Regions from separate parts of the Nonomuraea sp. B10E15 genome, predicted to be linked through region 2. Evidence: riboswitches for the same ligand, from Rfam matches in the RefSeq annotation. Region 2 holds a riboswitch; each other region holds the start of a gene.
What was found. Region 2 has a riboswitch for cyclic di-AMP ahead of ABGB14_RS34310 (C40 family peptidase). Riboswitches for the same ligand answer to the same signal wherever they lie in the genome.

Region 1: another riboswitch for cyclic di-AMP. It lies ahead of ABGB14_RS39595 (hypothetical protein); the one in region 2 lies ahead of ABGB14_RS34310 (C40 family peptidase).
Region 3: another riboswitch for cyclic di-AMP. It lies ahead of ABGB14_RS29795 (hypothetical protein); the one in region 2 lies ahead of ABGB14_RS34310 (C40 family peptidase).

The regions. Positions count from the first base shown of each region.
Region 1 is NZ_JBDPMB010000022.1:17,032-19,342, reverse strand. It holds gene ABGB14_RS39600 (response regulator transcription factor) at 1-249, shown strand, start outside; gene ABGB14_RS39595 (hypothetical protein) at 269-1,231, opposite strand; cyclic di-AMP (ydaO/yuaA leader) riboswitch at 1,237-1,379, opposite strand; gene galT (galactose-1-phosphate uridylyltransferase) at 1,446-2,311, opposite strand, start outside.
Region 2 is NZ_JBDPMB010000016.1:108,006-110,316, reverse strand. It holds gene ABGB14_RS34310 (C40 family peptidase) at 1-874, opposite strand, end outside; cyclic di-AMP (ydaO/yuaA leader) riboswitch at 881-1,022, opposite strand; gene ABGB14_RS34305 (amino-acid N-acetyltransferase) at 1,293-1,862, shown strand; gene ABGB14_RS34300 (RDD family protein) at 1,948-2,311, shown strand, end outside.
Region 3 is NZ_JBDPMB010000012.1:170,859-173,169, reverse strand. It holds gene ABGB14_RS29805 (helix-turn-helix domain-containing protein) at 1-14, shown strand, start outside; partial or broken gene ABGB14_RS29800 (alpha/beta hydrolase) at 34-606, opposite strand; gene ABGB14_RS29795 (hypothetical protein) at 628-1,155, opposite strand; cyclic di-AMP (ydaO/yuaA leader) riboswitch at 1,333-1,467, opposite strand; gene ABGB14_RS29790 (DUF5302 domain-containing protein) at 1,631-1,831, opposite strand; gene ABGB14_RS29785 (class I SAM-dependent methyltransferase) at 1,907-2,311, opposite strand, start outside.

The DNA of each region.
Region 1 (2,311 bases), on a different contig from region 2:
GTGCTGCGACGCTCCCATCCCGCTCCGGCCACACGTGACCTCGGCCACATCACCCAGCGCGAGCGAGAGGTGCTCACCCTCGTCGGCACGGGCATGTCCAACTCCGAGATCGCCGAGCACCTGCACCTCACCGTCGGCACGGTCAAGACCCACATCGGCCGCCTCCTGGCGAAACTGCACGCCCGCGACCGGGCCCAGCTCGTCATCGCCGCCTACGACGGCGGGCTCGTCAACCCGTCGACGCGGTGATCGCCGAACCGACCTGCCCTCAGTTCATCGAGATGTGCACGTGGTCGTAGTGGTTCTCGGTGATGCTGCCCCGGTTGGACATCGTGCTCCAACCCGAGCCGTGGTTGATGCGCTGCTTCCAGATGACGTACTTGACGCCCAGCCTGCTCTTGTTCTTGATGGCCCACTCCGCGATGCGGTCGCCCAGGGCGGCGTTGGCGGCGGAGGGCATCGAGCCGCCCGTGCTCATCATGAAGTCGCAGGCCCGGCCCAGGGGGTGTTCGCCGCTGGAGCCCGAGCGGAAGCAGCCGACGGTGAAGGGCAGCGCGAAGTTCTTGCCGATCTGCTCCTTCATCAGCCGCGTGCGCGGCGTGATGTTGTCGGAGCCGGACGGGAGTTCGGGTGCCCAGCCGCCGTCTGACCTGCGGTTGGTGCCGAACGGCACCAGGTCCTGGAGCTTCTTCTCGATGTCGTCGATGACGTCCTCGGCCTCGTCGCGCTGATCGGCCACCTCGGCCGCGTCCTTGCGGATCTTGTCGGCGAGCTCGACGGCCTGCGCGGAGGCCTTCTTCTTCTCGTCGCGCGCCCTGGCCACGCCCTGCACGAACGCCTGCTGCTCGGCGGTGACCTGATTGAGCACCGCGGCGCCGCCGCTGTTCTCCGGCAACATGAATACGGGCACTCCGGGGTTGCCGTTCTGGTAGCGCAGGCGGGCTATCTCGGCGACCCGCTTCTCGGCCGTCGTCAGCGCCTCTTCGGCGGTGGCCAGCCGGGCCTTGGCCGCCTTGGCGGACTTCTGCGCCTTGGCCAGCTCGACGCGCTTGAGGTTGTAGGCCTCGATCAGCTTGTCGACCTTCTTGTTGAGCTGCTTGAGCTGCGCGCGCAGCTCCGACTCCTTGGGTTTGGGGGCCGTGGACGCCGCGGACGCCGGGGCCGCCGAAACGACGACGGCGGCGGCGGTGATGAGACCGATGGCAAGACTCGCGGGGGACGAAGCCGCCACGTAGGTGTTCCTCTCCCTCTGCCGGCCGGGTTAGCTGACGGGTTCGGGTATGGGAGCTGCGTATCCCTACCACGGATGTGGATTCACCCCAGGTGCGATGGGTCCCCGGCTCCCGGGCAACTCGCCCAGGATTAGGCGGTGCAACGGCTGTTACGGCCGATGCATAAGGGGATATTAGTGGTAGATCACGAGACATGCGACCTTAAGTAGAAATCTATTCTTGATCTACTTGTGATCGGAGCATGTGCGCGGCCTCTTCCGGCAGCACGTCGTTGACGAACGCGCCCATCGCGGACTCCGAGCCCGCCAGATACTTGAGCTTGTTGGGCGCCCGCCGGATGCTGAAGAGCTCCAGATGCAGGTACGCGAGCTCGCGGTCCCGCCGCACCGGGGCCTGGTGCCAGGCCGAGATGTACGGCATCACGACCCCGAACAGCCCGTCGAAGGCCCGCAGCACCGAGGTGTAGAGCGGGGCGAACGCCGCACGCTCCTCCTCCGTGAGCGCCGCCAGGTCCGGCACCTGCCGGTGCGGATACACGTGCACCTCGTACGGCCAGCGCGCGGCCGCGGGCACGAACGCCGTCCACAGCTCGTTGCCGGCCACCACCCGTGTCCCGGCGGCACGTTCGGCGGCCAGCACGTCGGCGAACAGGTTGCCCGGGCCCTGGTAGCGGGCCGCGGCGCCGAGCTGGAGTTTCGTTCTGGGCGTGACGTACGGGTAGGCGTAGATCTGGCCATGCGGATGCGCCAGCGTGATGCCGATCTCCTCGCCCCGGTTCTCGAAGCAGAACACCTGCTCCACGCCCTCGATCCCGGACAATTCGGCCGTACGGTCGGCCCACGCCTCCATGACCAGCCGCACCTGGGCGTCGGAGAGCTTCGAGAAGGATGACGAGTGATCCGAGGTAAAGCACACCACCTCGCACCGCCCCACTCCCGGACGAACCTCACTCAGCCCACCCACATCTTGATAAGTCCCAAAATTCGTGGAGAAGGAGGGGAAGCGGTTCTCGAACACCGCCACGTCGTAGTCGTACGCAGGGATCTCCGTCGCCCGGGTGTCCGACGACGGGCACAACG
Region 2 (2,311 bases):
GTGAGATGTGCCGCCCGGCCGTCCACTGGTTGCCTGTGTAGTGCGGCAGCGAGATGCCCACCCGCTGGTAGGCCGCCATCACCAGGCCGGAGCAGTCGTAGGAGCCAGGACCCTCTGCTCCCCAGACGTACGGCTTGAGCTGCTGCGTGAGCGCCCACCGTGCCGCCTGCGCGGCCTTTCCGCTGCCCGCGATCGGCAGGTTGACGCGGGTGGCGCGGGTGCCGGGACGACCGGCCTCGCCCAGCGCCCGCCTGAACAGGTTGCTCTCGACCTTGGCGACCAGCTTGCTGATCTTGCCGCGCTTGGCGTCGAGGTCCTTGACGATCTTCTCGACCTCGCTGATGCGCGACTTGGCGCTCGCCCTGGCGCGCTCGGCGGCCTTCCTGGCCTTGGTGAGCTGGTTGAGCTCCTCGCCCTGCCGCTGCTCGATCGCGAACGTGGTCGCGGCGCGGTCGAGGAAGTTGCCGGGGTCCTCGGATGAGGTGAACGCCAGCGCACGGCTCAGACCGCCCGTGATGTAGGCGTTCTGGGCGAGCAGGACGGCCTTGGCACGCTTGGCCGCCAGGTCTGTCTCGCTGGCCGTCAGCGTCTTCTGCGCGGCCTCGGCGGCCTTCTTGGCCGTCTTCAGCTTCTCCCGCTGCCCGTTGTACTGCTCGGTCAGCGTCTCGATCTCGACGTGCATCTTCTCGACCCGCGTGGCGAGGTCTTTGAGCGAGGGCTTGGGGTCGGCGGACGCCGGGACGGTGGGAACCGAGAACAGCAGCGCGGCGACTGTGAAACTCGCCACACCGAGGCGGTGACGCGACAGGGCGCGTTCCGGGGGGCGGGCGTGCTTGCCCGCCGACTTCCTCCCACGGTTGAGCGTGCGCTTCACCAACCAGGCTCCTCTCATAGACGCCTACCGGGTTAGCTGACGGGTTCGGGCCGGAGCAGCCCTACCGAAAAACTCGGATTCACCCCGTGGTGGCGGTCGCCACCGGCGGGTCCCCGGCTTCCCTGAGGGAATTGAGCGTGCTTCCCCCCGCGCGCGACACGCGGGGATCATCGTCGCTGGACACTAATGCACTCCGGGTTCCTGCTCAACCAGAACTGCCAACTCCGTAGAGGTTTCGCAACCGAAGGGTCACGAGGTGGTCTCGGTGCCAGTCGGGCAGGAGTGACCGTATGTGGCGCTTACTCCCGAACGATCGCCCGGCGCGACGCCGTGCTCGCTCGGCCACGAGATGTAACAGGATGGGCGGAGAGATGTGAGTTAGGTCCGAGCCGTAATGACATCTGTACTCTGGAGAGCCATGGAGCAGGTGGCCGAACTGACTGTGCCCGAGACCGCGGTGGTGGTCCGGCGTGCGCGCACGCCTGACGTGCGGGGGGTCAGGCGCCTGGTCGACACCTATGCGGGCGCGGGCTCGCGGCTCCTGAAGAAGGCCACGGTGACGCTGTACGAAGACGTGCAGGAGTTCTGGGTGGCCGAGCGTGGCGGGCAGATCGTCGGCTGTGGCGCGCTCCACGTGCTCTGGGAGGACCTCGCAGAGGTCCGCACGGTGGCCGTCGATCCCGAATGCCGCGGCGCGGGCGTCGGTCACCGGATCGTCTCAGCGCTCATCCAGCAGGCCAAAGATCTTGGTCTGCAACGTGTATTCTGTCTTACTTTTGAGGTCGACTTCTTCGCGAGGCATGGTTTTCGCCGCATCCAGGGCACGCCGGTCTCCCCCGAGGTCTACGCCGAGCTGCTGGCCTCGTATGACGAGGGTGTAGCGGAGTTCCTCGACCTGGAACACGTCAAGCCGAACACCCTGGGCAACACCCGCATGCTGCTCCATCTGTCGTCGGGTGACGCGGACCTTGACCACATGGAAAGGTGATTGTTGATACCTATGTCGATACGTTGGGCAGCACAGGCATGTGTCCTGACACGTGCCACGCGCGCACTCGAAGCGAGGTGACACGGTGAGCACCGGACAGCCGCCGTACCCACAAGACGAATCCGGCGAGAACGCTGCGCCTCCCCACTACGGCCAGCAGGCTCCGGGCCGCCACCCCGGCGAGCCCGACCCCGACGTCACTGTGGTCGGCTACCGGGCGGACGACGCCTACGGGCAACAGCCCCCCTATGGTCAGCAGCAGGGCTATGGCCAGCAACCCCAGTACGGTCAGCAGCAGGGCTACGGCCAGCAGCAGTACGGCCAGCAGCAGGGCTACGGTCAGCAACCTCAGTACGGCCAGCAGCCCCAGTCCCAGCCCGACTACGGCCAGCAGCAGTACGGCCAGCAGCAGGGCTACGGCCAGCAACCCCAGCAGGGCCAGCAGTACG
Region 3 (2,311 bases), on a different contig from region 2:
AGCGGTCCGCGTAGCCCGGGAGCGGCCGCGCGGTCAGGCGGCGGTCAGCTTGGTGATCTCGCGGGCGATCTCCGGCCAGAGCGGCTCGGGCAGGTCGTGTCCCATGCCCGGATAGGTCACCAGCCGGGCGCCGGGAATGGCCGCCGCCGTGGCCCGGCCGCCCTCGACCGGGACCAGCGGGTCGTCCTCCCCGTGCAGCACCAGCGCCGGCATGGTGAGGCTCGCCAGCAGGTCCGTACGGTCACCCGAAGCCATGATCGCGGCCAGCTGCCGGCCCGTGCCCGCCGGGTCGAAGCAGCGGTCGAACGCGCGCCCGGCCCTCCGGACGACCCGCTCCCGGTCCATCGCGTAGCCGGGCGAGCCGATCACCGCGTACGTCTCCAGCGCCTGCGCCATGACGGCCGCGCGCTCGGCGGCGGGGCGGGCGGTCAGGGCCGCGAACGCGGCCTCCGTCGGCGGAGCGACCGTGTGGCCGGGCGTCGACATGATCGAGGTCAGGGTCAGCACCCGTGCCGGATGCCGGATGGCCAGGGACTGGGCGATCATCCCGCCCATGGACGCGCCGACCACGTGGGCGGCCGGCCAGCCGATGGCGTCCATGAAGCCCGCGGTGTCGCGTTCGTAAAGTCAGCCCCGCCGGGCGTAGGCGCCGGTCGAGAAGGGCACCGGCCGCCCCTTCTTGCCCAGGCCGTCACCCCACTTGGTGATGACATAGTCGATCTTGATGTGCCCCTTGCCGCCGTTGCCGTTGACCATCAGCGAGCGGGAGTTGAAGGTGCCGCCGGTCAGGTCGGCGAACGTCTTGGCGTCGAGATCCAGCATGATGCCGCGGCTGGAGGGCTCCCCCGGCCCTCTGTCCCCGACGAAGAAGGGCATCTTCTTGCCCTTGTAGATCACGTACCCCTCGGTCAGCAGCGGCCAGCTCGGGCTGGCGGCCATGCCTTTCTGCATCGGCTTGCCGCTGGCGGGCAGGCCGGTGTCGCCCGCCCTGCCCGAGCCGTCGTCCCAGAAGTACGACGCCGTGGTGGAGCCCTTGTACAGGGCCTTCTCCTCGGCGCCGGGATCGGCGTGTGCCGCGGTGCAGACGACGCTCATCGAGCCGACGGCGGAGGCGGTGAGCAGGGCAAGGGAACGCAGGCCAAAACGGGGAGACATGAAAGTGTGAAGTCCTTCGCGAGGGGACGAGGGGGAGGCACGCCGGCAAGAGGGCACGGCGCTGCGGCACGCCCGAGCGACTACATCGGGCGAGGGAAAGAAAGGGGGGAAGGGAGGCCGCTCAGGCGGCGGCCGGCGCTACGCGATTCGGGGGTGCGCTGCGGTCATACATGCGTTCTGTCCTCTCCATCACACCTACCGGGTTAGCTGACGGGTTCGGGCGTGGAGATGCCCTACCGGCACGGGCCGGATTCACCCCAGTGAGGTGGGTCCCCGGTTCCCGATCGAGTCGGGATTCGGCGCCAGCCGGAGGCCCTCTCTTGGGTAAGGGCCAGGTCACCGGCTGGTAATGGCGGCAACTCTAGCAGCGAATCGGACATACGCAAACGATTCGCCATGAACCGGGCAAAGATCTACCTTGCGCGGGAATACGAAAGGGGGTACGGCATGCCGTACCCCCTCAGTCCTTTCCGGCTCAGCCGCCGCTCTTGCGCCTGAACGATCTCTTACTCGCAGCCGGGCCGTGCGCCCCGTGAATCTTCGATGGGTCGACGCCCCTGCCACCAGCGCCGGAGCCCGCGTGCTGGTTGCGCTTGCGCTCCAGTGCTTCGCGGAACTTGCGCTTCATCTCGTCCTCGGGAGTTTCGCTGACTTCCGGCTCCGGTGATTCCGCCATGAGGACCTCCATGGTGTTGGGGACAACCACAGCTTCGCACGGCGTCGCTTTCGATGCGAAACCGACTCCGCCCTGTCACCCGTCGCGGGTGAACGCCAGCAGCCGGAACACCGGGTCCGGCCCGTCCCGCCCCTGCCCGTGACCCACGAACGTGGTCTCGCCGGCCTGGCGCAGACCGTGCCGGACCGCCTCCGCCACGACCAGTTCCCGGCCGTCGGCGGGACGCCGCCGCCCTCCAGGCCCGTGGGCGGCGCGCTTGTCCACCGTCGTGACGTACACCCCGCCCGGCCGCACCACGCGCGCGGCCTCGGCGATCACCGGGCGGGCGTCGTCGAGCAGGTGCAGCAGCCAGATCGTGGTGACCGCGTCGACCGACCCGTCGCGTACGGGTAACGCGCAGCCGTCACCCAGGACCACGTGCACGCGCCGCGCGGCGACCCGCGCCATGCCGGCGGAGGCGTCCACGCCGAGCACCCGCAG